Regions from separate parts of the Alkalihalobacillus phoenicis genome, predicted to be linked through region 1. Evidence: riboswitches for the same ligand, from Rfam matches in the RefSeq annotation. Region 1 holds a riboswitch; each other region holds the start of a gene.
What was found. A riboswitch is a leader RNA that binds a small molecule or an ion and turns the genes downstream of it on or off. The one in region 1 is predicted to bind lysine.
Positions count from the first base shown of each region.

Region 2: linked by a shared signal. The riboswitch ahead of lysA (diaminopimelate decarboxylase) and the one ahead of AA0017_RS00920 (Na+/H+ antiporter NhaC family protein) in region 1 are both predicted to bind lysine.
Region 3: linked by a shared signal. The riboswitch ahead of dapA (4-hydroxy-tetrahydrodipicolinate synthase) and the one ahead of AA0017_RS00920 (Na+/H+ antiporter NhaC family protein) in region 1 are both predicted to bind lysine.
Region 4: linked by a shared signal. The riboswitch ahead of AA0017_RS02565 (aspartate kinase) and the one ahead of AA0017_RS00920 (Na+/H+ antiporter NhaC family protein) in region 1 are both predicted to bind lysine.

Region 1 is NZ_CP154853.1:207,280-214,833, reverse strand. It holds gene AA0017_RS00935 (M23 family metallopeptidase) at 1-594, shown strand, start outside; gene AA0017_RS00930 (methionine/alanine import family NSS transporter small subunit) at 644-766, opposite strand; gene AA0017_RS00925 (sodium-dependent transporter) at 768-2,270, opposite strand; gene AA0017_RS00920 (Na+/H+ antiporter NhaC family protein) at 2,689-4,239, opposite strand; lysine riboswitch at 4,372-4,548, opposite strand; gene AA0017_RS00915 (dihydrofolate reductase) at 4,668-5,150, opposite strand; gene AA0017_RS00910 (thymidylate synthase) at 5,147-5,941, opposite strand; gene AA0017_RS00905 (HD-GYP domain-containing protein) at 5,966-7,072, opposite strand.
Region 2 is NZ_CP154853.1:1,417,113-1,424,666, reverse strand. It holds gene AA0017_RS06765 (hypothetical protein) at 144-638, opposite strand; gene AA0017_RS06760 (IS1182 family transposase) at 1,231-2,907, shown strand; gene AA0017_RS06755 (peptidylprolyl isomerase) at 2,935-3,369, opposite strand; gene lysA (diaminopimelate decarboxylase) at 3,482-4,801, opposite strand; lysine riboswitch at 4,925-5,103, opposite strand; gene AA0017_RS06745 (spore germination protein) at 5,191-6,675, opposite strand; gene AA0017_RS06740 (stage V sporulation protein AE) at 6,656-7,234, opposite strand; gene spoVAE (stage V sporulation protein AE) at 7,242-7,554, opposite strand, start outside.
Region 3 is NZ_CP154853.1:1,619,963-1,627,516, reverse strand. It holds gene tnpA (IS200/IS605 family transposase) at 1-220, opposite strand, end outside; gene AA0017_RS07740 (YhcN/YlaJ family sporulation lipoprotein) at 502-1,185, opposite strand; gene AA0017_RS07735 (aspartyl-phosphate phosphatase Spo0E family protein) at 1,442-1,594, shown strand; lysine riboswitch at 1,701-1,884, shown strand; gene dapA (4-hydroxy-tetrahydrodipicolinate synthase) at 2,018-2,905, shown strand; gene kapB (sporulation phosphorelay system protein KapB) at 3,171-3,545, opposite strand; gene AA0017_RS07720 (hypothetical protein) at 3,911-4,162, opposite strand; gene AA0017_RS07715 (hypothetical protein) at 4,272-4,613, opposite strand; gene AA0017_RS07710 (YpjP family protein) at 4,815-5,450, opposite strand; gene AA0017_RS07705 (glutamate synthase subunit beta) at 5,567-7,054, opposite strand; gene gltB (glutamate synthase large subunit) at 7,129-7,554, opposite strand, start outside.
Region 4 is NZ_CP154853.1:571,129-578,682, reverse strand. It holds gene sdhA (succinate dehydrogenase flavoprotein subunit) at 1-1,610, opposite strand, end outside; gene AA0017_RS02575 (succinate dehydrogenase cytochrome b558 subunit) at 1,624-2,253, opposite strand; gene AA0017_RS02570 (DUF2507 domain-containing protein) at 2,869-3,282, shown strand; gene AA0017_RS02565 (aspartate kinase) at 3,342-4,577, opposite strand; lysine riboswitch at 4,706-4,893, opposite strand; gene uvrC (excinuclease ABC subunit UvrC) at 4,969-6,759, opposite strand; gene trxA (thioredoxin) at 6,904-7,218, opposite strand; gene AA0017_RS02550 (electron transfer flavoprotein subunit alpha/FixB family protein) at 7,357-7,554, opposite strand, start outside.

The DNA.
Region 1 (7,554 bases):
CAATACGGCTTTAATAAAGAGGATTTTCGCATTGCCTTATGGGATTATTATCAACGTGAACAAACCGTCTCAATCATTGATGGACATGCCTCCATTTATGAAAAATTTGGTCACTTGAATCTCCATGATCATGCTTTTCCATTACCGCTTCGTTCCACTTACAGCTATCGTAGCACATGGGGAGACCGTCGCGGTTGGGGAGGCAGACGAATTCATGAAGGAACCGATATTTTTGCTGGATATAATGTGCCCGTAAGATCAACAGCCTATGGGATTGTCGAAATTAAAGGCTGGAATATGTATGGGGGCTGGCGTGTTGGCATTCGTGATTTAGATAACATCTATCATTATTACGCCCATCTTAGCGGTTTTGAAAAGGGGATTGAGGAGGGATCCATTGTTGAACCTGGGCAAGTCATTGGATATGTAGGAAGCTCAGGGTATGGAAAAGCAGGTACACAAGGCAAATTTCCACCACATCTCCATTATGGTATGTATCGTGACAACGGCTATACTGAATGGTCTTTTGACCCGTATCCATCCCTTAAATCCTGGGAACGTAAAGGGTTTCAATTATTAAAACAAGGAAAATAAAAAGAGACCTCAAGCACAATTACTGTACTTGAGGTCTTGTTTCTTCTTTTTATAAAGATGACTGCACTCTTTTTTTTCTGGAAACTCGTACGGCGTTCAAAATACTTAAAATCATCCCGCCCCAAACTATAACAGTACTAATAATTAACATGATAATTGCACTTGTACTCATATTAAAATCCCCCTAAGTCATCAGAAGCGTTCTTATTGTTTTTCCACTTAAAGAAAGTAAATAAGAAGCCAACAACAATCGCTAAAATAGCAACAGCCCATCCAGCTATCATAATAAAGTACGTTGGATAATCTTCATAATTGGAAGTTAAATTTAAAATAAGGTTTTGATAAAGCATAAACCCTAATACAGCAGGCGTTATGATTCCTAAACAAACTTTCCACCATAAGCCGATACGGAAATCAGATAATTCGTTTGTATGTTTTTGTAAATCAGGAAGCTTTCTCATAAACCATGCAACCGCAATAACGGATACAAGTCCCGCTAAAGCTACGCCAAAGTGATTAATAAAGTAATCGACCGTATCTAATAACCATAACCCACCTTGAGTAGCATATAAAATCGAAATTAGGGCAGATAGCCCACCGCCTATAATAACGGCTTTTGTACGAGTTATTTTAAACTTATCTTGTAAAGCTGAGACATACGTTTCGATAATTGATATCAACGACGTCAATCCAGCCATCACTAATGAACCAAAAAATAAAGCTCCAAATAATCCATTTAAACCTGGAAAACTGTTAATAATCTCTGGAAATACCATAAACGCTAAAGCAATTCCTCCTGCAGCGACTTCATCAACTGACGTTCCTTGCTGAGTTGCCATAAAGCCAATAATGGCGAAAACTCCAATACCAGCTAATATCTCAAAACTCGAATTTGAAAATCCTGTGATAAAAGCATTATTATTTAAATCTGATTTACGAGGTAAATAACTGGAATAAGTAATCATAATAGCAAAGCCAATCGATAAGCTGAAGAAAATTTGGCCATAAGCCGCTACCCAAACCGCTGGATTCATTATTTCTCCCCAATTCGGTTTAAAGAACGCATCTAACCCAACCATAGCTCCATCCAAAGTTACAGCACGAATAACAAGGATTAAGAACATTACAACCAAAAGAGGGATAAAAATACGATTTGCAAATTCAATGCCTTTCTTTACCCCTTTAAATAACACGCCTAACGCGATAACCCACACGATTAGTAATGGGAAAAAAATAGTAGGAACAAAACTACCTAATTGACCAGGATCAACAATCTGTAAAAAATCATTTAATAAAAAATCAGTAGGATTTGATCCCCATGTTTGTCTAAATGAAAAATAAGTATAAGAAATAGCCCAAGCAATAATAACCGCATAAAACGTAGAAATAACGAATGAAATGGCTACTTGCCACCAACCAATCCATTCTGCCTTTTTATTTAACCTAGCATACGATAAAGGTGCTGACCCCCGATATTTCTGTCCAATTGTAAATTCCATAATTAATAAAGGAATCCCTGCTGTTAATAGTGCAAACAAATAAGGAATTAAAAAGGCGCCGCCCCCATTTTCATATGCTACATATGGAAATCTCCAAATATTACCTAGTCCTACTGCCGAACCAATTGCCGCTAGTACAAAACCAGCCCTTGTCCCCCACTGTTCTCTACCTTCCATCTTTTCAAACTCCTCTCCCTCTTTACGAAAAGATATTTTAAAATACAGTCCTATCTTTTCAAAATTATCTGAAAATTATATCAAGTACTAGCTTTTCTTTTTTGTCGCAACGAACTCAATGTCATTTTATTTTATATTTTCAGATTAATCAATATCTTATTATAATAACTGAGTCGAATTTTGTCAAAAACTTTTTTTACCAAAAGAAGCCCTAGCCGAATGGCATGATTTTTTCGTGTCGACCGCGTTACTCCTCTTTAAAAATATACCATCTCCGTCCATATATCCGCTCCACCACATCCCTCTCTTCTCTCTATCACGATTCCAAAGCCGGAGCCCACAAACTAAAAACAGCCAATGAAAAGTTTCAAAACTTCTCATCAGCTGATTTTAACCTGTTTTTCTTAGACTACTTCATTTACGCTTTTTTTAAACTTGTATTTAATTGCTTAATTACAAATACTGTAATTACAAAAATGACAACTACTAACAATAATGATAACCACATATTTCCTGTAACTCCTAAGATAATAAAGCCTACAAAGGCAATCACCGCTGAAACAATCGCATAGGGAAGCTGTGTAATAACATGGTCAATATGATGACTTCCTGCACCTGCTGATGACAAAATCGTCGTATCAGAAATAGGTGAGGTATGATCACCGAAAATAGCTCCCGCTAGTACGGCTGCAAGCATTGGTAACATTAAAGTCACATCAACTGCAGCTGCCATATCACCAGCAATTGGTAAGAGTAAACCAAAAGTTCCCCAAGAAGTACCTGTCGATAAAGCTGTAAAACCAGCAATTAAGAAGATAATCGCAGGTAATAGCATTGGAGGAATAGTACCATCCACTAACTCAGCTAAAAATCCACCTGTTCCAATTTCACTAATGATCTCAATAACAGTCCAAGCAAGAATTAAAATATAAATTGCAGGAAGCATTGACTTAATCCCAGCCCATAGAGTTTGGAACATGTCTGGGTTATCAGGTTTGACCAAATTCGTAATAAGAGCAAATACAAGACCAATCACTCCACCAATCACTAATGAACCAGCAATATCAGCCTCACCAAAAATAGCAATTAAAGATGCAGATTGTGCCTCTCCGTACCCAGTGAATACCATAGCAGTAACTGTACCTACAACTAAACCGAATATAGGTAAAATTAAATCATAAACTTTCCCGTGACTATGGCTTTCAACTTCTCCATCTGTTCCAGGAAGATCACCTGATTTTGGATCCGTTAATTGTCCCGTTGTTATCGCGAGTTCCTCGTGTCTTCTCATTGGACCAAAATCAATTTTAAATAAAACGACAGCGATCATAAAAGCAATCGCAATGAGGGCATAATAGTTCATTGGAATAATTAACATAAACGCTTCAAACGCTTGATACTGTGATAATCCATGTGCCGTTAAAATTCCACCAATTATCGAAATAATATAAGCACCCCAGCTCGAAATAGGAGCAATTACACACATTGGTGCCGCTGTTGAATCGACTAAATAAGCTAGCTTCGCACGTGATACTCGGTGCTTATCCGAAATGGGACGACTAATATTTCCCACTGTTAAGCTATTAAAATAATCATCGATAAAAATAATAAAACCTAAAAAGATCGTAAACAATTGAGCACCGACACGGGTTTTTATCCGTTTCATTGCCCACTCTGCAAAGGCAAGGCTACCACCAGATTTGGTAATTAAAGCAGCCATCATTCCTAATAGGAGCAAAAATAAAATAATATAAAATTCCCAATCATTGATGCCACCATCAACATAAAAAATTCCGGTAAAAATACCAACGACTTGCATCAAACCGTCGATAGGATTAAAGCCATTTAACATTAAGGCTCCGACTACAATACTAACTCCAAGTGAAATTAATACCTTCCTTGTTAACAGCACAAGCACAAGGGCTAACACAGGTGGTATTAATGAATACCATGTACCTACAACTTCCAAGATACATCCTCCTCTACTCCGCTCTCTTTTTAAAGAGCTTATCTTTTTTGTGTGCTGAAGAAGAATTATCCCAATAAAAAAAGGCCCTAATGGAAACCCATTATGCCTTTTGATCGCAAGGTTATCCCCATCTTCAGTAGTAGTTCTCCACAGTCTTTCAACCGTGACAGTCCTGCATTTATTTAATACAGTCCCAGCATATAGAAACATGACTTTTTCTATAAACTTCGGCGAACTTGCCTTTCTCCTTTACTCAACGTTGTCATCCTCATAAAGGGTACTATTCGTATTCGCGCCTCTACCTCACCGTGTTGATGAGGTAATACTATTTATATTATCGTAACATATTATATCGAACTATTTCTTTATAATCAATGGTTATTTTAGTCAAAAAGTGCTAGCTTCCTTTATAAATAAAAATCAGCTTCTCACTTTTTTTGATAGGTTAAAAAGGTATGTGGATATTTATTTTCTGGATCAACCGAACCTTCCTTTTGGAAAATGAGCTCCCAATTCTCCCACTCCCATTTCGGAAAAAATGTATCTCCAGCAAACGACTCATTAATTTTCGTCATATATATTTTCTCAACCTCTCCACGGAACAAATCATAAAGTCCTGCTCCACCAATGACAAAGGTCTCGTTTTCTCCCGCAATCGCCTTTAAAACAGCTTCTTTTGAATGAACAACTTCACAGCCTGGAGCTTGATACGCTTCGTCTGTCGTTAATACGATATTGCGACGTTTCGGCAACGCACGACCAAGCGATTCATATGTCTTTCTCCCCATAACAACCGTTGAACCTGATGTCACCTTTTTAAAATATTGCAGATCATTTGGCAAATGCCAAGGCATATCATTGTCTTTTCCTATGACACCGTCTTCTGCCATCGCAAAAATATAGGAAATCATACAGACACCTCACCTTTAATATGTGGATGTGGCTCATAATCGACAAGTTCAAAATCATCAATCGTAAAATCAAAAATCGATTTAACATCTGGATTAATTTTCATTGTTGGAAGGTTACGTGGCTCTCTCGTTAGTTGTAGTTCGACTTGCTCATAATGATTCGAATAAATATGGGCATCACCAAAAGTATGAACAAATTCACCTGGCTCTAAGTCAGTCACTTGAGCAATCATCATTGTCAAAAGGGCATAGGAAGCAATATTAAAAGGAACACCTAAGAAGATATCCGCACTTCTTTGATACAATTGACAAGAAAGCTTACCATCATTTACATAAAATTGGAATAAACAATGACAAGGTGCTAAAGCCATATCATCAATCTCCGCGACATTCCAAGCATTTACGATTAGACGACGGGAATCCGGGTTCGTTTTGATTTGTTCAATCAACTCGCTAATTTGATCAATCGTTTTGCCATTAGCCCCTTGCCATGAACGCCACTGTTTTCCGTAAACCGGACCAAGATCTCCATTTTGATCGGCCCACTCATTCCAAATTCGTACTTTATTCTCTGTTAAATAAGCAATATTTGTATCCCCTTTTAAAAACCATAACAGCTCATGAATAATGGAGCGTAAATGTAATTTTTTCGTCGTTACTACCGGAAACCCATCGGCCAAATTAAAACGCATTTGATAACCAAACACACTTTTAGTTCCTGTGCCTGTTCGGTCACTTTTTTCTGTTCCGTTCTCAAGTACATGTTGGCATAAAGATAAATATTGTTGCAATTTGCTCATCTCCTACTATATAACTTAACTACTTTGCTCTTCAAAAGCATCGGTTCCAATAATCGTGATATTTAGATGTTTCATTAAATCAATAAAATAAGGCTCTTCTAGTTTTATCCCATCCTCATATAGAACTTTAATGATCGGATGAGTACTCATTTCACGATTTTGTTGAAACACAACCCCTTTTCGATTATCACTTAAGGTAACCATTAAACCGATTGGATACACAGCAATCGTTTTACGAAAAGCTGTAACTAAACTTAAATCAAATAAGGTCGACGCACCAGAATATAATAGCTCTAATGCCTCATGAGGGAGCATTGGCTTTTTTCGATACACTCGATTTGTCGTGACAGCATCAAACACATCGGCAATCGCAATAATTTTCGCATAAGGGTGTATCTCATCTTCTTTCAGTCCCTGCGGATAACCTGTCCCATTTAACCGTTCATGATGTTGGTGAGCACATTTTGCTACTTGAAGGGGAATATGTTTTGTTTGCCTTAATAAGTCATAGCCTATTTTACTATGAGTTTTTACAATTTCAAACTCTTCTTTTGTCAGCTTGCCTGGCTTTTCTAATATTTCTAAAGGTGTCGACATTTTTCCAATATCATGTAATAATGCCCCTAGTCCTACCTCTAACAATTGACGTTCTGAGTAATTTAACTCTACGGCTAATCCAATTGAATAAACCGTAACATTAAATGAATGTGTAAAGATATAATGATCGTGTGATGTCGCACTTAGAAGCAACGTTAAAGCATTCGGTTTACTTTTTATATCACCAATTAACAATCGAACAGCGTCTTCAAATTCAAGATTTAATTGGAGAGAGGAAAAATGATTCGTATTCTTTTTCCACGCATCGGCTAAATCAAGAAAATCTTTTTTTAGCTGATTAATTGTATATTCTCTTGTTTCAGTAGAAATCACTTGTTCGATCTCAGGAAGTTGAATTTGATCATCTCGAATGTAAATAAACGAAACACCAATACTCTTAAGGCGCTGGATTAATTTCCTAGTTAAACATACACCTTTATTTAAGAGAATCGTACCTTCCTCATTTTTTATCGCTCTGGCTAACTGCTGCCCTGGTTTCGCCACCATCACTGCTATTAGTCTCATAGAACGTCCCCTCTTCTATACGTAGAACAGCTTTTTCTTTTATCTTCCCATGAATAAAAAACTTGTGCAAGCCTGTTTTCGACAATTGGAAACGATCTTGTGAAAAAAAAGTCAAATTCTGTCTTTTTATAACGCAACTTTCGCATCGAGAAAATCCGTTCAACGAGTTGGCAGAGCGAAAGGGAAGCTCTTAAACAAATGCCCTTGACACGTTTGAAAAGCGAGAACGTACTATCACACAAAACGGATAAACTGTGCAGTAAAAAAATATGCCCTCCGGCGGTCGCTACCAAAACCATACTCCGCGTCCTGCAGGAACCTGGCGAGCCTCCTCGGCAAGCCTTGCGGGGTCTCGCTCCGGTTTATTCCCGCGGGAGTCTCCGTATGGTTTTGTCCGCTAAGTGTCGTGGAGAGGCTTGATGATATGGATCTTTCCAACTCAGCTATTTCTAACGCAGAAGGACCTACTTCTTCCCTTTGTT
Region 2 (7,554 bases), 1.2 Mb from region 1:
ATCGAGTATTAGCTATGGCCATTAGCTCTCTCCATGCTTTAGATTAATAGAAACTAATCTCATTACTCTCTGTTATTAATAAGCTAAAAATTTTATACTAAAGAATAAAAACCCCTCTTAATTAAGAAAAGTTTTAATGAGCATTAATTCTTATTTATAATTTCAACCAATTGAAGTATTGTAAGAACAAAAATTGCAACATTTAATATTATAACTGGAATTCTAAGAAAAATGTTAGTATTCGATTCAACAAAGCTTTTTACTATCTTAATAAAACCAGAAATAATCCCGTAAATCACAATAATGCTCAAAAATACTACTAATAAATTCACATATAGATTATCAGTAAAATAAATCAATAAGAAAACAATAACTCCTACAAAAAAACCAGCAACGATATCCTTTATACCACTCTCAAATTTCATATTAATTTTTCCTAACTCTAACAAAAATCCCATTAAACCAACTATTCCAAAAAATGCACCTATACCGTTAGTAAGAATAGGCCAAGTTAGAAAAGATGGATTTAGATATAAATAAAAAGATATTATTAAAAAAGCTAATGCAATCGCAATCCCCTCAATGAGTTTGTCCGCCTCACTTTTTTCAACTTTTTGTTTCTTATCTGTTTTAACCAATAGATATTCTCCTTTTATATTTTTAATAATTATACAACAAAAAGGACTATAATCCTGCATCTTATTTCAATAACAAAAGAACCGACCAAGGTTTCATACGTGACAGGTCGGCCTCAATCGATTCCCGATGATATAAATTTAACACGTATTTTTCCTAATGACACAAAGGTTCTGTATAATTTTTGTAGAATTTTTTTATAATAATTATATAAGAACTAATCCTAGTTGGTAGGCACATTTTTAAAGGAAATCGCTGAAGTAATTGGAATGGAGTTCGAATGGGCAATTAAACAAACATAAAAAGGGGCTGTCCCAAAAGTCATGAAAATGACCTTTGAGGGTTCAGCCCCTTTTTGAATATTATAAAGTGAGAGGGAAGACACCGCTCCCGAGATGGGTGGCACGCTTTCCGCAGGCGGGCGCTGAACTAACTGTCTACGCCAGTGGATTTCAGCCTGCCCTTTCCTCCTGCAGGAGTCGGCCACCCATCTCGTCCGCTACATTTCATTTTCTAGCAAAAAAAAGCACAAAAAAATCGCTCTTTCCTTTAGAATGGACTTACCACAGCACAAACCAAAGAGGAGCGATTTTTATGTGTAACCAAAAGGCTACTTTCCAAGATTATAACATGAACCAACTCTATCTTCCTATGGATTATTCTGATTTAATTCCTGAAAATCATATGGTTCATGTGGTGAACGATATGGTGAATGGATTAAAGGATGAAATCTTCTTCGAAGCGTATCAAGGAGGTGGGCGTCCTGCCTATCACCCTAAAATGATGACGAAGATTGTCCTATTTGGCTACACCCAAAAATGGTTTTCCTGTCGAGAGATCGCCAGAGCCCTAACGGAGAACCTTCCAATGATGTGGTTAGCTGCGGGGCAAACGCCAGATTTTCGAACGATCAATCGCTTTCGCTCTGAACGTTTAAAGCCTTTGATGGATCGTTTATTTACAGAGTTAACCAAACTATTAATCAAAGAAGGCTATATCGATGGTCAGCACTATTTCTTAGATGGAACCAAAATCGAAGCCAACGCGAATAAATATTCATTCGTTTGGAAAAAGAGTGTTCAAGGCTACGAAGAAAAACTTCAAGCTAAAGTAGAAGATCTATTAGAGGAGATCCACGAACAAATCCAAATCGATACGTCAGTGCTCCGAAAAGAAGATCCTCTTTTTCAAAAACAACGGCTTTCAAGCGAGGCTCTTGAGAGTGTCATTCAAGCACTAGAAGAAGAACTCCAACAAAAAGAATCGAAGTTCGAAGAAATCCAAGATGTAGAGAAGCAAAAAGAGACGAAACAAGAAATACGCTCTCTTAAGAAAGCACATAAAAAAGCCCAGACCGATTATCTTCCACGTCTGCAGAAATATGAAAAGTCCTTTCAGTTATTGGGGCACCGAAATAGTTACTCCAAAATAGATACCGATGCGACCTTTATGCGGATGAAGGACGATCATATGAACAACGGGCAATTGAAGGCGGGGTACAATTGGCAAATCGGGACTCAAAACCAATTTATTCTTTTTTACAGTCTTCACTCGAACCCAACGGATACACGCTGTTTAGTCCCACATGTTGAGGCCTTGAAACAAAGTGGTTTACCCTGGCCGAAACTTCTTGTGGCCGATGCCGGTTATGGAAGTGAGTCGAATTATGTGGCGATGGAAGATGAACCTTTTGAAACGCTCATTCCTTATAACACCTTTCGTCAGGAACAAAAACGTTCGTATTCCAAGAAGATATTTCATCCACACAACTGGAACTATGAAGAAGTCGATGATTTTTATTGGTGTCCGAACCACCGAAAAGTCCTGTTTAAGCGATACAGTCAACGTACGGACCGATATGGCTACATAAGAGACTTCAAGATTTATGAATGTGAATCATGTGAAGGTTGCCCATTTAAATCGGATTGTACAAAAGCCAAAGCCAACCGGCAGGTTCATTACAACCCGGTTTATGAAGAATTACGAGTGAAGCAAAACCGAAAACTAAATAGGGAAGAAGGCCGAGCACTTTACCAAAAAAGAAAAATCGAGGTGGAAAGTGTATTTGGTCATGTCAAACAGAACCTGGGCTTTCGACGATTACACTTACGAGGTAAAGAAAAAGTTCATGTGGAGCTCGGGCTTATCGCCCTCGCTCACAATATTAGGAAGCGAGCGACGATCAGTCGTCGCTCGAAAACCAAACTCTATCCATATTGTCCTAAAAAAAGAATCGAGAAGCTGAAACTTCTCGATTCTTTTTTTATTTAAGGGCTTTTAGGACAGCCCCTTCACATATTACTCTTCCCAAACTTTTACTTCTTGCATCACGTCACCTTGCTTGATGCGGTAAATTGAATCAAGACCTTCGACAACTTGACCGAATACGGTATGTACACCATCTAAATGTGGTTGTGGCTCATGAACGATAAAGAATTGGCTACCACCTGTGTCTTTACCAGCGTGTGCCATTGAAAGAGCACCTGCTACGTGTTTGTGTGGGTTTCCTGCTGTTTCACAATTGATGCTGTAGCCAGGACCGCCAGTCCCATTTCCAGTTGGGCAACCTCCTTGAGCAACAAAACCAGGAATAACACGGTGGAATGTTAACCCATTGTAATATTCCTTATTCGCTAAGTCCTCAAAGTTTTTCACTGTATTTGGTGCTGCTTCTTCATAAAAGTCGATGACGATTTTTTCGCCATTTTCAAACGTAATACTACCTTTTTTCATAATATGTATGCCTCCATTTATTAGATTCACCTTATTGTACACGAATTCATAATGAAAGTGAAATATAAGGAAGCTTTCTTTCTAAAATCATCAAGAGTACTTCCTTATATTGCTATTGTTTTACGACACTTACTAAAGGCTTATCTAATCGGATTAAGTCGGCATAACTTTCGCGCTCAATCACAATAGATGCATCGCCTTCCTCTACAAATACAACGGCAGGACGCGGAATTCGGTTATAGTTATTTGCCATGGAGTAACCGTATGCCCCTGTACAGAATACGGCTAAAATATCTTCATGATTCGCTTTTGGTAATGGCAAATCCCAAATGAGCATATCACCACTCTCACAGCATTTACCGGCGATTGAGTACACCTCTTCAGTTTGCTCAGCTGCTCGATTTGCAAGCACGGCCTCATATTTTGCTTGATATAAGGCTGGTCTTAAGTTATCACTCATCCCCCCATCAACAGATAAATAATGGCGAATTGAAGGGAGTTCTTTAGAAGAACCGATTGAATAAAGCGTTGTACCCGCATCTCCAACTAAGGAACGACCTGGCTCAATCCAAATTTCTGGAAGATCAATATTGTACTCCGTCGATTTTTCTTTGACAACACGGATCATCTCTTTAATATAATTACCAACTGGAAGTGGAGCATCTTCTTCCGTGTAACGGATTCCAAAGCCACCACCAAGATTTAAAACTTGCGGAACATATTGATAATTTTCACGCCATTGATGAATATATTGATAAATCTTTTCAACCGCCATCACAAAACCAGTTGTTTCAAAGATTTGCGAGCCAATATGACTATGGATGCCTAATAATTCAATTTTTTCTGCCTTTAAAGCACGTTCAATTGCTTCACCTGCTTGACCGCTTTCTAAATCAAATCCGAACTTAGAATCTTCTTGACCTGTTGAAATATAATCATGTGTATGAGCCTCAACCCCTGGTGTAATCCGTAACAAAATATTCATCTTTGTTTCTTTCTCTAAACAAATCCGACTTAATTGTTCAAGCTCATAAAAGTTATCAACGACAATACAACCAATTTTTGCTTCAACCGCCATTTCTAATTCACTTAAACTTTTGTTGTTACCATGAAAATGAATGCGCCCCATTGGAACATTGGCCTGGATTGCTGTATATAATTCCCCGCCTGAAACAACATCAAGGCTTAAGCCTAGTTCTGAAGCTAATTGAAACATCGCTAAACAGCTAAAAGCTTTACTAGCGTATGCTACTTGATAAGGTACACCCTCATCTATAAAAGCATCTTGAAATTGTTTAGCACGTTGTTTGATTAAGGCAGTGTCATAAACAAATAAAGGTGTCCCATATTGTTTAGCTAGTTGGACCGTATCAACCCCACCAATTTCTAAATGACCAAATTCATTAATTCGACTCGTTCCATGTGTATACATTTATCTCTCTCCTTTATACGCTCATCATCTCTTTTGTGGAGAACACCCATCATTGTTAAGCCTACTAAAAAAAGGAAAAACAGCTAGTTGTTACACTAGCTGTTTGCTGACGTAACCTCATTCAAAAAGAATAGTTCTCCACTGATCAAAATCAGTGACAGTCCGTTATTTATTCAATAACGACCCAGCTTTATAAATGGTGGTGCATTTATAAGCTTCGGCAAGTTGACCTTTCTACTTAAGTCAGTGCTATCCACTAGCTCTTTAAGTATACTCATTCGCCTTGCACCTCTACCCCACTTTCACATGAGGTTCATGAAATTGTTGCTATAACTTTACCATAATCATACGTTTGTCGCAACTAGATCATTCACCAATTATCAATCATTTTATTCTTTTTTCACATCCTGCTTGATTGGATCTTGTGGGCTTACAATACTCGGTCTCCATCGCATCGAAGGAACATTGGCACGAATAACGAGCTGCCATAATGCTGGGGGATCAAATGGAATAAATGGCCAAAAGTACGGCTTATTTAAAGGCTTAATCGCTGTCAAGCAAAGAATTAGAATAAGCGTTCCAATCACAAAGCCCGGTACTTTAAAAAAGCCGACCGCAAGCACGAGTAAAATCCTGACAATTCGAAGAGCCACTCCTAATTCATGACTAGGGGTTGCGAACATTCCAATCGCCCCTAAGGCAACATACAAAATAACCTCTGTTGTAAAATAGCCGACTTCAATCGCCATTTCCCCGATCAATAATGCAGCTACCAACCCTAATGCCGTCGCTAAAGGAGATGGCGTATGGACAGCAGCCATCCTCAGGAGCTCAATCCCAAATTCAGCAAATAGAATTTGCAGGAGAATCGGAATATTATTTGTTTCCTCAGGACCAATAAAATCTAAACCAGGCGGTAAAAGAGTCGGGTTAATGACAAGCAATAACCAAAACGGAATAATAAATAATGAGGCAAATATCCCAAGTGTTCTCGTCCACCTTAAAAAAGTACCTACAGCTGGTGCTTGTCGATATTCTTCTGCATGCTGAATATGGTGGAAAAACGTTGTCGGTGTAATAATAACGCTTGGTGATGTATCGACCATGATCAACACATGGCCCTCAAGTAAGTGAGTCGCAGCGACATCTGGCCTTTCCGTATAACGAACAAGCGGAAACGGATCGTACCCTTGTCTGACAATATATTCTTCAATCACTTTATCTGACATTGTGATCCCATCTATTTCAATCGCATCGAGCTCTTTTTTTAGAATATTAACAAGGTCTGGGTCGGCAATTCCTTCAATATACGAAATACAAATATCTGTTTTCGAACGAACACCTACCTTAGTAATCTCATGTCGTAATCGCTCATCTCGAATTCTTCGTCTCACTAAAGCCGTATTAATAATAATATTTTCGGTAAAACCATCTCGTGCCCCACGAACAACCCTTTCCGTATCTGGTTCTTCGGGCCCTCGACCTGGGTACGAACGCACATCAATAATAAACGCTTCATCATACCCTTCAACAATGATAAAAATAAGGCCAGAAAGCATTTGAGTAATCGCATTATTGACCGAATTCGTTTCTTCCACTTGAACATGTGTTAAATGATTTTTTATCGTTGCAAAAACTTCCGTCGTTTTTCGATTTCTTGCTCCGAGTTCCATGAGCTCCTTCAAAATTTCAATAATATATAAATTGTCTGTGAGACCTGTTACATAATAGATGCCAATTTTTTTGTCTAATATGACAAGTTCCCGAACCCCAACATCAAATGTTTGGTCAAGACCAAGCCTTTTTTCCAAGTAGGCGACATTCTCATCATAGCTTTTTGAAAAATACTTTTCCTCAACGGTTGGTTTTGTCATAAAATCCACTCCTTTCTAAAATTAGTTGCACCGCCCTTTTTGTAATAGGTGCTCCTTTTTGCACAAGATCAAAACCACCCATTTTCCCGATATCTCCTACACCGACGACTAGCGGCAGTTTAAACTCATCCAATATGTAAAGGGTATCGCCATTTATTCTCCCAATTTCTAAGTCTGGGAATCCTGCTTTGTCTACACCGTATTCAGTTAAGTTCCCAAAACGATCGATGCTCACATCAACTTTTGCCCATTCACGTGAATGAGTCGCGGAAGCAACGGCTATTGCTCCTAACACATTCATTTGCGGATGGTCATAGACAATTCTCATCGCATGCTCACCTAAACCTTCATAACGACTTCCACTATCATCAAACATAACTAAAACAGGACTATTTGGTGTTTTTAAAATAAGTTGCACTAATTCTTTTCCTGTCAAATGGGAAGGGTTTCCTGATGATTGACTGATACAACGCCCCCCTACTTCAGTTGCCGCTAATTGCACGGCCTTTTTGGCTGCATCGTCCCCATCCGTAATAAAGATGACATCACGTTTATCCAACACTTCATTACCCCCTCGGTTTAAAGAAAATAGCAGCTAAAAAACTAAACAAAATCGTTGATGAAAGACCGACAGATGTTACTTCAAACATCCCCATACCAATTCCAATAAACCCTTCTCTGCCACCTTCAAGCATGGCACCATGGACAAAGGAATGACCAAAATTGGTGATCGGAACAAAGGCCCCTGCTCCGGCAAAATCAATTAAACGATCATATAAATGAAACCCATCTAATAAAGCACCTAACGTGACTAGCACACAAAGAGTATGGATCGGTGATAGTTTCCCTAGATCAAGCAATGCTTGTCCTAAAAAACAA
Region 3 (7,554 bases), 1.4 Mb from region 1:
ATTGTGACACACTTAACTTCGGCGGAATACTTACTAACATATGGATGTGATCCGGACAAGCATTTGCTTCATGAATCACGACCCCTTTTCTTTCACATAAATCTCTTATGATCTGTCCGATACTTTTTTTGTATTTTCCATAGATGATTTGTCTTCTGTATTTTGGTGCAAACACGATGTGATACTTACAATTCCATGTTGTGTGTGCTAAACTATTCATGTCCTTCACAGGGCATACCTCCTTCTTTGGTGCGATGAAGCGGTCGGGAAACCAACTTTATCCTACCATGAAGTGAGGTTTTTTTTTAATACCACGCTTGAAGCTTTTTAGAACCCCCGGCATAGCCAGGGGTTTTCGAAACCACTAAATAAAACAACCACAATTTGGTACGATGACCATTGTGGTTGTTTTATGTCCATTAAAAGCTTTTCCCCCTCTTTCTACTAAAAAAGAACCAACCCAAATAATCTACCGCTTATCATCGGGTGGTCCTTTTTTATTTATCTAAACAACTCTTGCATTTCGGCAACCATTCCTTTAAAAGAGCGAAATGGCCAGCCAGCTTGTTCCCCATTTTCAAATGCTTCCATTCGATTAATAATCGAACGTTTTGACGTAATCAACACTTCCTTATCCATTGAATCCGCTTCGGTTGCTTCACGGATACTACGAATTAACTTATCATTATTCGCTTCACTTGATTCAATTCCAATTAACATTTGCTCAGCTGTTTCAATAATATGCACATCTTCTACTGTTTCTAACGATAAAATGGACGATTTTAAATGTTCGGTTGAATCTAATCCCATTTGTTGAATGCCTGTGCCTGGTTTTCTCTCTAATAAATAGCTTTGATCGGGTGCGTACAATTTTTTAATTAGACCTGGACGATTATTCATTAGCCCATTCCAATTTGTCCCTTTTTCAGTTATTCCTATATTACGCTTATACCCTAATGAGCCTGTTTGATAAGGTACCTTGTCCTTTGTTAATCCTAAGACGGTATCATCGGGAACAAGCATATCTGTAATCGGACCTTCATGACTTCGCATTTCATTAGTGCCAAGACCGCTAAATGTAAGATCGGGGTCGCTTTTAGCTCCAAGCGGTCGTTGTTGTTCCAACACACAACCTGTTAGCACAATGAGTAATAATATTGACATCATCAAGATAGTTGCCCTCAATTTATCCCTCCTCTCTACCTTTATTTTGCTCCAATTATCTATAAATCAGTGAGGTAAATTAAGGCTATAAAAGCACCGGGCATTGTCGAATCACTTCTAATTTTAGCAATTAATGACTTTTTTTTTAGAAAGTCTTTCTTTTCAATTTTTATCGCTTATAATAATGTTTGTGTTAATTATTCATAAATGTATTTATATTTTTTTCAAAATTATAAAAAGAATGATTACACATAAAAATTAAATGGAGTGGAAATGAATGATTAAGTTAAAAATTGAGTCAAAGCGAAATCAAATGTTACGTTTAGCCGAAAAGTACGGATTCACTTCAGATGAAACCGTACGATGTAGCCAGGAATTAGACGAGCTACTGAACACTCTCCAAATTCCAATTATTAGAAATAAAATTTAAATTTTTATGATTTGAATCATAAAAGTGAAATGAAATCATTGCAATGAGTAAAATCTTTTGATAAGGTAGAGTCACTATAGTGAATAATCTTTACTTCATCAGTTGAAGTGAGGCTAGAGGAGCAAACTCCATCAGTAAGTATGTGTAGAAGGTTGAGCTTTGATGAAGCATACTAAAAGGGGATTTTGCCGAAGCTAAATAAGAATCTCATCTTTTATTTAGCTGGGACTGTATTAAATAAATACAGGACTGTCATATAGCACGAGGCTATATGGAGGGCTATCTCACGCATTGGAATGATTGTGTACACACAGTATTGCCATGCAGCAATGAGGATCCTTCATTGTTGTTTTTTTTGTGTTCAATCGGAGATAATAGATATAGCCCATTTTATTGATAATAATGGAATTGAGGGTGAGTAAAATGAATTTAGGACGAGTTATTACCGCAATGGTGACCCCGTTTAACGAAGAAAACAAAGTAGATGTAAATAAAACAAAAGATTTAATTGAGCATTTAATTAGTAATGGCACAGATGCCGTTGTTGTAGGTGGAACGACCGGAGAATCTCCAACCTTAACATACCAAGAGAAATTACACTTATTTGAAACCGTTGTTCAAGCTGTTAATGGTCGCATTCCTGTTATCGCCGGAACTGGCTCTAATTCAACCGCAGCATCTGTTGAGTTAACCTTGCAAGCAGAAAAATTAGGTGTAGATGCGATTATGCTTGTTGCTCCATATTATAATAAACCTTCTCAAGAAGGCCTTTATCAACATTTTAAAACGATTGCTGAAGCAACAAACTTGCCAATCATGCTATATAATATTCCTGGTCGTAGCAGTGTGAATATTAGCGTAGAAACAACACTTCGCTTAGCAGTACTACCTAATGTCATCGCAACGAAAGAAGCCAGTGGTGATTTAGACGCAATGACAACGATTATTGCAAGTGCACCAGATGGCTTTGCTCTTTATAGTGGTGATGATAGTTTAACTTTACCTGTATTAGCCATTGGTGGTACTGGTGTAGTATCCGTTTCCTCTCATATTATTGGCAATGAAATGCAACAAATGATCCAAAATTTCTTTGCTGGACAAGTACAAGTTTCAGCGATACAGCATAGAGAGCTGTTGCCAATCATGAAAGCCCTATTTGCTGCACCAAACCCAACCCCGGTTAAAGCAGCACTTAATATGAATGGTGTACAAGTTGGCTCTGTCAGACTGCCTCTAGTGCCGTTAACAGAAACCGAATTCAATGAACTAAAAGTTCAGCTCAGCCCTTCATTAAGCTTTTTTGTTAGTTAATAAAAACGAAACAAAAAAAGCATTCCAAACTCCTCTAAATTCAAAAAAGGGCTGTTCCAAAGCTCAGAAAAAGCCGATGGATTTTACTCGTTGTAAAATCCATCGGCTTTGATTATTTTGAATGGTCATTTTCATGACTTTTAGGAAAGCCCGATTTTTTTAATATTAAGCCTATCTATCCTAATGTGTAAAAAGGACTGTACTTATTAAGTCCAATAATTGACTTTATCGCACAGCCCTACTCCCTATTCATAAAAAAACCTTATTAGAAGTGATATTCCTTTTTTAAATCCTTTAATTTTTCCATACTTTTTAAATTAAAATCAGTCTCTTCACTTTTAAGCTTCTCATATAACTGATTCCATGCAAGGCTTAGTGATTCTTTATACTCTAAAACCTCTCCATCAAAGCTTTTTAAAGAAGAAAGCGGCATCCATGCTTTCTCATACTGAGCTAACGCCTTTCTTTCATGAAAAAAAACACCTTCTGTTTGCTTCGGGTGATGTAAATCCCCTTGTTGTGGATGTTTTTTGACAGCAACCACTTTCACAAGTGCTTTATTTTCTGCCTCTTTCACTTGTAAACATTCGCCTATATAAACGCCTGTTTTATATACAGCCTGCACAATTTGTGCTTCCATAATAAGCTCCCCTCTCTGTGTATAGAGTCCCTGAATTTAGCCAATTTCGTATCCCCCTACCAACTACACACGAAGTGACTGAAAAGTCTCATTTTCACCTTTAACCGGAAAAAACTTTAACAATTAGGTGATTTATTAATGATCAATAATAGTTCAGCTGGTTTTTTAATGACCAAAACGGAGCCAGTGGAATACCCGGAGACTTCCTATTCACCCGCGGAACGCGTATGGTATGCAGCTGGCGGAGTAAACGAAATCATCCATACTTCTGTTACACTAGCCTGCCTTTTTCAGTTACTTCCCAATGGAATCACCAGAGTCTCCTGCGGGATAAGTAAAACAGTATGTAGCTTGCCCCGATTTATTTATAAACCTGGAACTAATAGTGTAAATAAATTCCACATAAATTCAGAAATAGGCACTAAATTCTCTTCAGCATACCCTTTTAAACTTTCTGAACCACTAAAGAAATCAATAATAATAAAAGTGAAAGTCACCAATACAACAAATATTGTTGATGCTAATATGATTGCTAATAATGCGATATAAGCCATCACTAATCGAAATACCCACTTTAACCAAGTAGGAACTTCCTTTATCTTTTTTAATAATTCCACTTAGGCTCCCCCTTACGTTCAAAACTCACTATGTTTCTATCGTACCAAAAAAGCCCTAAATAATGTGAAAAAATAAATGAAGATCAAGTGAATATTCGATCAAATACCTCTATTTGGATAATCCAATTTTTTCCAAAATCCCGTCGATCGGTACACCATCGGGAGTTGATATGTCACTAAAATCAAACATTCTTAAATCAATCTTTCCATTACTCGATACGCTAACTGGTTGCTTGTCCTCTTCTTGTTTAGACGGATCGACGACATTTGTTTCAACTTCTAACTGCTCTTCTTCTGTATCATCTAATTGAGCAATTTCCAACGTTAATTCTTTATCGATTGGGGCTGAGATTTTTTGCTCATGATTGCTAAATTGTATGAATGCTATAGTCCAAACCGCAATAAAAATGAAACTAGTCACACTGATGAACCATATTTGACGTTTTTTCACAGATTGAACCTCCTTTTTTATTACTCATCACTCTTATAGGTCTATACTACCACACACTATCCATGTAGTCAGTAAGTCTTATTAACTGAAAACAGGTTCTATCTAGTCAAATAGAAGGGTTTCATTCAAAAATAAAGCTTTATTTAAGCAAAAAAACCACAACAATGGTCTTATGAACCTAATTGCTGTAGCCTTTTAAAGTTAAGCCATCCATTTTGGCGGCATATTTTTTCCCCAATATACATCCCCTAAATTATGATGACCTTCATGACCATCTAAGAATGTATGATAATGAAAATTAAACCAATGCCCTTTTTTCGGTGGTTGATCTCTTCGAACGTGAAAACGTAATATATCTTCTCCACTTTCTTCATTATATAAGTGAAAAATCTTTTCACCTGAACCATTCGTTGGTTTGGATGATAACTTTACTTGTTTCCACTCATTTTCCGTTAATTGATTAGTCGTCTCGACAACGACTTCTGACAGTTTTGGTAAAATCTCTTCTTGAAACGGTTTTTCAATTTGCTTGGATATTGTTTCACCAAATTTAAGCATGCTCATATCATAAGCAAATTGCAAAAGATAATTAGTATAAACTTCGGCAGATGAAACATCTCGATGTATGTATTTATCCGTACTTGAAGGAAGAACGGCATGGAACAGAGCATATTCACTTTCATCTACTTTATAAATATTAGCTTTTTCATATACTGATTTTGACAAACGTAATGGCTCTTCGGCATAAACCTCTCGATAATCGGTTCCAGGCGTAACAAGACCAATCGACAGAAGCGCTGTGGAGACTAATAAGCCACGTTTTATCCAAGAAAACATAAAAAAACGCCCCCTCACCAATTAATAGATAATTCTATCATCTCATAATATTAGTGAAAAGGCTATGACTTTTTATTACTTATTATACGTTAAAAAAAGATAAATTCCCATATTACTTATGGTAAATTTGAAGCTCCCATTAAATAACGGTCACATTCTCTTGCGGCTTCTCGTCCTTCGTGAATAGCCCATACGACTAAGCTTTGACCACGACGGTTATCTCCAGCTGCATAAACTCCTTCAACACTTGTTACGTATTGACCATATTCTGCTTTAATATTAGAACGTTTATCCGTTTCTAACTTAAATTGTTGAATGATCTTTTCTTCAGGGCCCGTAAATCCGACCGCTAATAATACTAAATCAGCTGGCCAAACTTTTTCTGAACCTACAATAGGATGACGAGTCTTTTGTCCATTTTCATCAATTTGGGTTTCAACAGAAATGGTATGAAGCTCTTTTAAATTTCCATTTTCATCACCAACAAATTGAGTTGTCATTAATTGATAGGCTCTTGGATCATCACCATAAACAGCCTTCGCTTCTTTATGGCCATCATCTATCGCGTGAACAATTGGGAACATCGGCCATGGGTTATTAGCTGGCCTTTCCTCTAATTTTGTTTTATTAATATCAAATTGAGTGATCGACTTCGCCCCGTGACGGACTGATGTTGTAATACAGTCTGTTCCAGTATCTCCGCCACCGATAACAATAACATGTTTATCTTTAGCATCGATATAGTTTTGATCTTGAAAGTTTGAATTTAATAAACTTTTTGTATTGGCTGTTAAGAAATCCATTGCGAAGTGAATACCATTTAATTCACGGCCTTCCACTTCTACATCACGAGGTTTCGTAGCACCGGTACATAATATAACAGCATCAAATTCCTTGTCTAACTCAGCTGCTGTAATATCTTTCCCAACCTCCATATTAGCTTTAAATAGAATTCCTTCTTCCTCTAAAAGTTTTACACGACGTTCAACGATATGGTTCGCTAGTTTCACATCTGGAATTCCATATGTTAATAGTCCACCGATACGATCCTCACGTTCAAAAACCGTAACTAAATGTCCAGCTTTATTTAATTGTGCCGCCGCTGCTAATCCTGCTGGACCTGAACCTACAACAGCTACTTTTTTCCCTGTTCTTGTATTAGGTGGCTGGGGCGTAATCCAACCTTCCTGAAAACCTCTTTCGACAATGTGATACTCTATACTTTTAATGGATACGGCATCATCACTAATCGCTAATGTACAGGAGCCTTCACATGGAGCCGGACATACCCTTCCTGTAAATTCTGGAAAGTTATTTGTTTTGTGGAGTCGGTCAAGTGCTTCACGCCATTTTCCACGATAAACGAGATCGTTCCATTCTGGAATGAGATTGTAAACAGGGCAACCCATTTCTCCTGAGCCAGCCATTGTTGTCCCCGTCTGACAAAACGGTACGCCACAGTCCATACATCTTGAACCTTGCTGTCTTAAAGAAGCTTCAGGCATAATGATTTGAAACTCCTGCCAATTTTTTGTTCTTTCAAATGGATCCCGCTTCGTTGGGTTCTCTCTTTTATATTCTAAAAATCCTGTTGGTTTCCCCATTCATTTCACTCCAAACTGCATTCTATTGTTCTGAATTCATATGGAGAGGGGACGCTACTCACGCGTCCCTTCTATTATTTTCCACTAACCCTAGATTTATCGTTTTTATTCTCATCAAATGCAGCCATCACCGCATCAACGTCTGCTAATCCTTCTTGTTTAACTCGCTCAATCGCTTCAAGCATTCGTTTGTAATCTTTTGGAATGACTTTTACAAAATTCTTGATTTCGTTCTTCCAATTTCTAAGAATACTTTTCGCGACTTGACTATTCGTATATGACTGATGTTTTTCAAGCATTGATTTTAATAACGATAAATCTATATCTGTTAAGACCTCTTCAAGTAAAACCATTTCTTTGTTACATTTATTAGCAAAATCACCTTTTGGATTATAAACAAAGGCAATCCCACCTGACATACCAGCAGCGAAATTTTTACCTACTGTCCCTAAGTTTACGACGACACCACCTGTCATGTACTCAAGACCATGATCCCCTAC
Region 4 (7,554 bases), 360 kb from region 1:
AAGTCTGGTTTGTAATGAGCTCCACGACTTTCATTACGGTTATAGGCACCTAATGTAATAACACGTGCTAAGTTAAGCATTCCTTCTAATTGACGAGTAAATGATGCCCCTTGATTGCTCCATCTTGCCGTATCGTTAATGTTAATATTTTGGTAACGTTCCATTAACTCTTGGATTTTCTCGTCTGTTTTTAATAATTTATCATTGTAACGTACAACGGTAACATTATCTGTCATCCACTCACCAAGTTCCTTGTGAAGACTGTACGCATTTTCTGTTCCATCCATTTTCAAGATGCTATCAAATTTGTCTTGTTCTTTTTTCAATTCACGTTCAAAGACACTTGAGGCAACTGAATCTGTTGTTTTCTCTAACCCATTAATGTATTCAATCGCATTTGGTCCAGCAACCATTCCACCATAAATCGCGGATAGAAGGGAATTGGCACCTAAACGGTTCCCACCGTGTTGTGAGTAATCACACTCACCAGCCGCAAATAAACCAGGGATATTGGTCATTTGGTTATAATCAATCCACATACCACCCATTGAGTAGTGAACAGCTGGGAAGATTTTCATTGGAACTTTACGAGGATCATCACCCATGAATTTTTCATAGATTTCGATGATTCCACCTAATTTAATATCCAGTTCTTTTGGATCCTTGTGAGATAAATCAAGGTATACCATGTTCTCACCATTAATTCCAAGCTTATCATCCACACATACGGAGAAAATCTCACGTGTTGCGATATCACGAGGTACAAGGTTTCCGTAAGCCGGATATTTTTCCTCTAAGAAATACCATGGTTTACCATCTTTATACGTCCATACTCGTCCACCTTCACCACGAGCCGATTCACTCATAAGTCGTAATTTATCATCACCAGGAATTGCTGTTGGGTGAATTTGAATAAACTCACCATTTGCATAGGAAACACCTTGTTCATATAATTTAGCAGCCGCATAACCTGTATTAATAACAGAGTTTGTCGATTTACCAAAAATAATTCCAGGACCACCTGTTGCCATAATAACAGCGTCTCCAGCAAAATGACGGATTTCAGATGTGTGAAGATTTTGGGCCGTAATCCCACGACAGGTACCCTCATCATCCACAATCGCAGAAGTGAATTCCCAACCTTCATATTTCGTTACAATCCCACTTGCCTCATAACGACGCACTTGTTCATCCAAAGCGTAAAGGAGCTGTTGACCAGTCGTAGCCCCAGCAAATGCTGTACGGTGATGTTGCGTACCACCGAAACGACGGAAATCAAGTAACCCTTCAGGCGTTCGATTAAACATTACACCCATCCGGTCCATTAAGTGAATGATTCCAGGAGCTGCCTCTGTCATCGCTTTAACAGGTGGTTGGTTCGCTAAGAAATCTCCACCATAAACTGTATCATCAAAGTGTTCCCAAGGTGAATCTCCTTCACCCTTTGTATTGACCGCACCATTGATTCCTCCCTGCGCACAGACAGAGTGAGAACGTTTCACAGGTACAAGGGAAAATAGATCTACAGGTACACCTTTTTCTGCTGCTTTAATTGCTGCCATAAGACCGGCTAGTCCACCGCCGACAACAATAATTCTGCCTTTACTCATCTATACCCTCTCCTTAAATGTTTGCTAATTCTGGATTAATAAATGCTAAGATGGCACGAATACCAACGAATGTTAATGCAAAGAAAATCGCCATCGTCGCATATGTAGCAATTCGTTGTGAACGTGGTGTAACGGTAATTCCCCAGGAAACTAAGAATGACCAAATTCCGTTAGCTAAGTGGAATGTTGCTGAAACGACACCAAGAATATAAAATGCGAGCATAAATGGTGAACTTAAAATGTCAGCCATCATATCGTAGTTTACTTCTACCCCAAGTGCTGCTTGGAAGCGCGTTTCGTATACATGCCAAGCAATAAAGATTAATAAAAATACACCCGTAAAACGTTGTAGCATGAACATCCAGTTTCTAAATGTACTATAACGTTGAACATTGTTTTTTGCTGTAAATGCAATATAGATACCATAAATTCCATGATACAAAATTGGAATAAAGATAATAAAAAGTTCTAACGCGTATCTAAACGGTAAGCTCTCCATAAAATGTGATGCTTGGTTAAATGCACTTGCACCACGCGTAGCGAAATGATTGACAACTAAATGCTGCACTAGGAAAATCCCAATTGGAATTACTCCTAACAAGGAATGCAGCCGACGATTAAAATATTCTTGATTTCCAGCCATACCTTTTCCCCCCACATAAATTAATGTTTCCTATCCTGCTTGTCTTTTGGTTCCATCTACACTTTTCTCTCGTATAAATATGTACCTCCCTAAAACATACAGCATGCCATCACGTTTTTTGCTTTCATGAATCTTTTAGTAAGATTCTGTGAATAAAATCCGACAAATTAATTGTACTCCCATCAGATCATGTCGTCAAGAAAACGTATACATACTTTTTGTAATATTTATAGGAAATCTCCATACCTAATTTATCAGATAATTCGGCAGTTTGAAAGCGTTAAATAGCATTTTTATAAATAATTTCCGCTTTTTACTGGATTTATTTTAACAATGGAATTTATCTCATTTCTTTGAATTTAATCCTCCCCTTACTTCTCCTAACCCGTAATTATTTTCGCGGTATATTATCATACTTTTCTTAATTTTATTTCAATATTAAAACCTTACTTAAATAAGTTAGGAAATACCTAATTTTATTAGTCCAAAAACGCTTAGCTGAAAGTTAATTTACGTCCTTCACGTTGATTGAAGATTTTACATAATTTGACGTCATCCAATCTAGAGATAATTCTCCTGATTCTATGTATAATAAGAAACGGAGAGGGTGGTTTGATGGAACAAGAATCAACAAATGAATCAACTTTATTTGATTACGATTTAATCAGAAATGACTTGCTGCACGAACTCTTAGGGACGGAGCATGATCAAATTCTCTATTGGGGCGGAAAGTCATTAGCACGAAAACATGTCTTACATACTATAGATGAAATCATTCATTTTTTTGAAAACGCAGGTTGGGGCACATTGGAAATTCAAAAAAATAAGGCCCAAGCGAAAACATTGGAATTACACGGTCATTGGATGGGTAAAAAAGATGCTCGTTGCTATCAGCTTGAAGCAGGCTTTTTAGCCCAACAAATTGAACAAATGCAACAACAAATAACGGAAGCCACATATGAAAAGAAACGAAAACAAGTGACCTTCCAAATCCATTCTGATAAATACGATCGCAGCGAGCTCGATTAATGTTATTACAAAACAGACCACTGTGAGGACGAACGTTCTCATTCAGTGGTCATTCTTTTTTATATAGCCGGCTCAACTAATTCTTCTGCTAATTTAAATGCTTCATGTAATACTTCAACAGCTAGAACCATATCATCTTCTGAAACAACGGTTGATACTTTGATTTCTGACGTACTTACCATTTTTATAGCAATTCCTTCTTCTGCTAACACATCAAACATTTGAGCGGCTACTCCAGGATTAGATACCATACCTGAGCCGACAATCGAAACTTTCGCCAATCCTGTTTCATACTGAACATTCTCATACTTTAATTCATTTTGAGCCTTTTCTAACGCGACTAAAGTATCTTTTAATGTGGATTGAGTGACCGTAAAGGAAATCGTCACATGCTCGGCATCCGTTTCATTTTGAACAATAATATCAACATTAATAAAATGTTTTGATAACGTGCTAAATAGCTTAGCTAATGTATTCATTTCATTCGGTAACCCCGCTACCGTTACTTTGGTTACATCATTTTCAAACGCAATCCCTCTAACAATCAATCCTTTTTCCACCGATACTTCCTCCTCAATCAAAGTTCCTTCTTCTTCCACCATACTTGAAGCTACCATTAAAGGAACATCATAATTTTTTGCAAATTCAACCGCTCTTGGATGTAAAACTCCCGCCCCAAGTTGAGCCATTTCCAACATTTCATCATAAGAAATCGAATGAAGCTTCCGAGCCGTCTTCACATAACGTGGATCCGTTGTATAAACCCCTGTTACATCCGTATAAATTTCACATCGTTCAGCCTCTAATGCAGCAGCTAGGGCCACAGCGGTCGTATCCGAGCCACCTCTCCCAAGGGTTGTAATCTGAGCATCTTGGGTGAAGCCTTGGAAGCCAGCCACAATGACCACTTTCCCTAGCCTTAATTCGGTTTCCATTCTCGCTGTGTCAATATGAGCAATTTGAGCATTTCCATGATGGCTATCTGTTTGAATTCCAGCTTGCCATCCAGTAAACGATGTTGCCTCTATCCCTCTTTGCTGTAACGCCATCGTCAACAAGGAGATCGTTACTTGCTCCCCTGTCGATAACAACATATCCATTTCTCGTTTGCTTGGATTATCTGTTAACTCATTTGCTAATTGTAAAAGTTGATCGGTTGATTTTCCCATTGCCGATACAACGACAACAAGTTCTTCCCCTTTTCTTTGGACTTGCTCAATTCTTTTGGCAACATGTTGAATTCTCTCTACGGTTCCAACGGATGTGCCTCCATATTTTTGTACGATTCTTGCCAAATTCATTCATCCTCTCTCTTTTCACACGAAAAAGGCTTTGTTGGACGGACAATAAAAAAAGCAACCTAAAGGAAAATACCTTCACGTTGCTTGTCATACATAGCCGTACCACACTGCTCCCTTTATCCACGTGAGATAGTTCTCCACATAACCTTGGGTGTAGTTATGTGACAGCCTTATGTCTCTTAAGCATAAGTCCAGCATAAAAGAAAATGAGTTCCTTTTACACTTCGGCGAATTCCCCTTTTAAGTTCCTTCCTCAGACCTCATTATCCTCTGAAACTCTACTATTGGTTTTCGCGCCTCTACCATCACTCCTTAATAAAGAAGTATGGCTTATTTAATTAGTTAAAATTTTAGCAAATTTCTATTGCTTTAGCAAGGTAAAAATTTAGCTTTCTTTTGAATCTTCTTTTTCATGTAAAGCTTGATAAATACTTTCTGCGACAACTTGTGGAATTCCACCTAACGCTAACTCCTCCACTGTTGCTTCTTTCATTTTCTTTAGGGACCCAAAATGTTTTAAAAGTTTATTTTTTCGTTTCTCACCAACCCCAGGAATATCATCTAGCACTGATTGGAAAAATGATTTTGAACGCGTTTGCCGATGAAAACTTAAAGCAAAACGGTGAACCTCATCTTGAATACGTTGTAAAAGGTAAAATTCATGACTGTCTCTTTTTAATGGCACAATTGTCGGAGGATCGCCGATTAACAATTGGGACGTACGATGCTTTTCATCCTTCGCAAGCCCACATACAGGAATATTCAAATTAAGTTCATTTTCCAATACATCTTGAGCGGCTGCAATATGACCTCGCCCTCCATCAATAACAATCAAATCCGGAAACGGAAGCTTTTCACGTAGCAAGCGTAAATACCTTCTCCTCACCACTTCACGCATGGAGGCATAATCATCTGGCCCAACAACGGTCTTAATTTTATATTTACGATAATCTTTCCGACTCGGTTTCCCATCAATAAATGAGATCATAGCTGAAACAGGATCGGTTCCTTGAATATTTGAGTTATCAAAGGCTTCAATTCGATAGGGCGGTTTAATTTGTAACGCTTGTCCTAAACGCTCCACCGCTTTGACTGTACGTTCCTCATCACGCTCAATTAAAGCAAACTTGTCTTTTAAAGAAACTCTTGCATTTTCACTCGCTAATTCAAGCAAGTCTTTCTTTTTTCCTTTTTTCGGTACACTCACTCTCACTTCTAAAAAAGTCTCTAAAAGCTCTGCATCAATAATATCGGGGACAAGAATTTCCTTTGGTTTAATATGCTCTTTTTTGCTATAAAACTGAGCAATGAATGTCAGAATATCCTCTTGTGCGTCTTTATAAAATGGAAAAATCGAGACATCTCGCTCAATCAACTTCCCTTGACGTACGAAGAAAACTTGAACACACATCCAACCTTTATCATAGGAAAAGCCAAACACATCGCGATCAACGCGGTCATTGATCGTCATTTTTTGTTTCTCCATTACGGTTTCCATATAAGCAAGCGTATCCCGTAACTCCTTCGCCCGTTCAAAATTTAATTCCTCTGAAGCCTGCATCATTTTTTCAGTAATTTGTTGTTTCACTTCATCATGACCAGAGCGAAGAAATTTTGTAATATTTTGGACGAGCTCTTGGTTTGTTTCTTTTGGTACATCGTATACACAAGGTGCCAAACACTGACCAATATGAAAATAAAGGCAGACTTTATCAGGTAGCGTCCGACATTTTCTCAACGGGTACAAACGATCAAGCATTTTTTTTGTTTCATTAGCAGCTCCTGCATTAGGATAAGGACCAAAATATTTCCCCCCATCCTTTTTGACCTGCCTCGTCGTAATAAGACGGGGATGCTCCTCATTTGTAATTTTTAAATAGGGATAAGATTTATCATCCTTTAGCATAACGTTGTATTTAGGATCATGCTTTTTAATTAAGTTTAATTCTAAAATCAGGGCCTCAATATTTGATGAGGTCACGATATATTCAAAATCAGTAATCTCACTAACAAGCCGCTGTGTTTTCCCATCATGCGAACCAGTAAAATAAGATCGAACTCGATTTTTGAGCACTTTTGCTTTACCAACATAAATGATCGTGCCTTGCTCGTCTTTCATCAGATAACAGCCAGGCTGATCAGGTAAAATTGCTAGCTTCTCTTTTAATTGGCTCATATCCTTCTCCCACTTTCTAATGACTATTCCTTTAAGTTTACCATGTATTTCAAGGATTTGCTTTGATTTGAGAAAGGGGCAATTGAACTTAAAAATAGCAAAAAGCCCCACATCAAAAAATGCGGGGCTAACAACACCTTTTAATTATAGGTGCTTGTTGATTAATTCTGCTAGAGCTTCTTTAGGTTGGAAACCAACTGTTTGGTCAACCACTTCACCGTTTTTAAATACAAGTAAAGTTGGGATGCTCATGACGCTGTATTTACCAGCTGTTTGTTGGTTTTCATCTACATCTAATTTCACAATTTTTGCTGTATCGCCAATTTCAGCATCTAATTCTTCAAGTACTGGTGCAATCATTTTACAAGGTCCACACCAAGGTGCCCAGAAATCCACTAAAACGACACCATCACTCGTTTCATTTGCAAACGTTTGATCCGTTACATTAACAATAGCCATTTTATATAGCCTCCTTCATTCAAAACAAATTCTTTTTACATGATGATTATAACACTAACAATTAGCGTGTGGCGAATGAGATGCTTACTTTTTTATTTTAACCTTTCTATCCACAAATCATGTTACCTTTTACGTAAGCTACCGGGTTAATATCTCTTTAAATGCTTTTGTTAATAAAGGCACGACTTCAAACAAATCTCCAACGATTCCATAATCAGCTATTTCAAAAATGGGGGCATCAGGGTCTTTATTGATGGCAACGATTGTTTTAGACTGTGACATGCCAGCTAAATGTTGAATCGCTCCAGAAATTCCAACGGCAAAATATATCGTTGG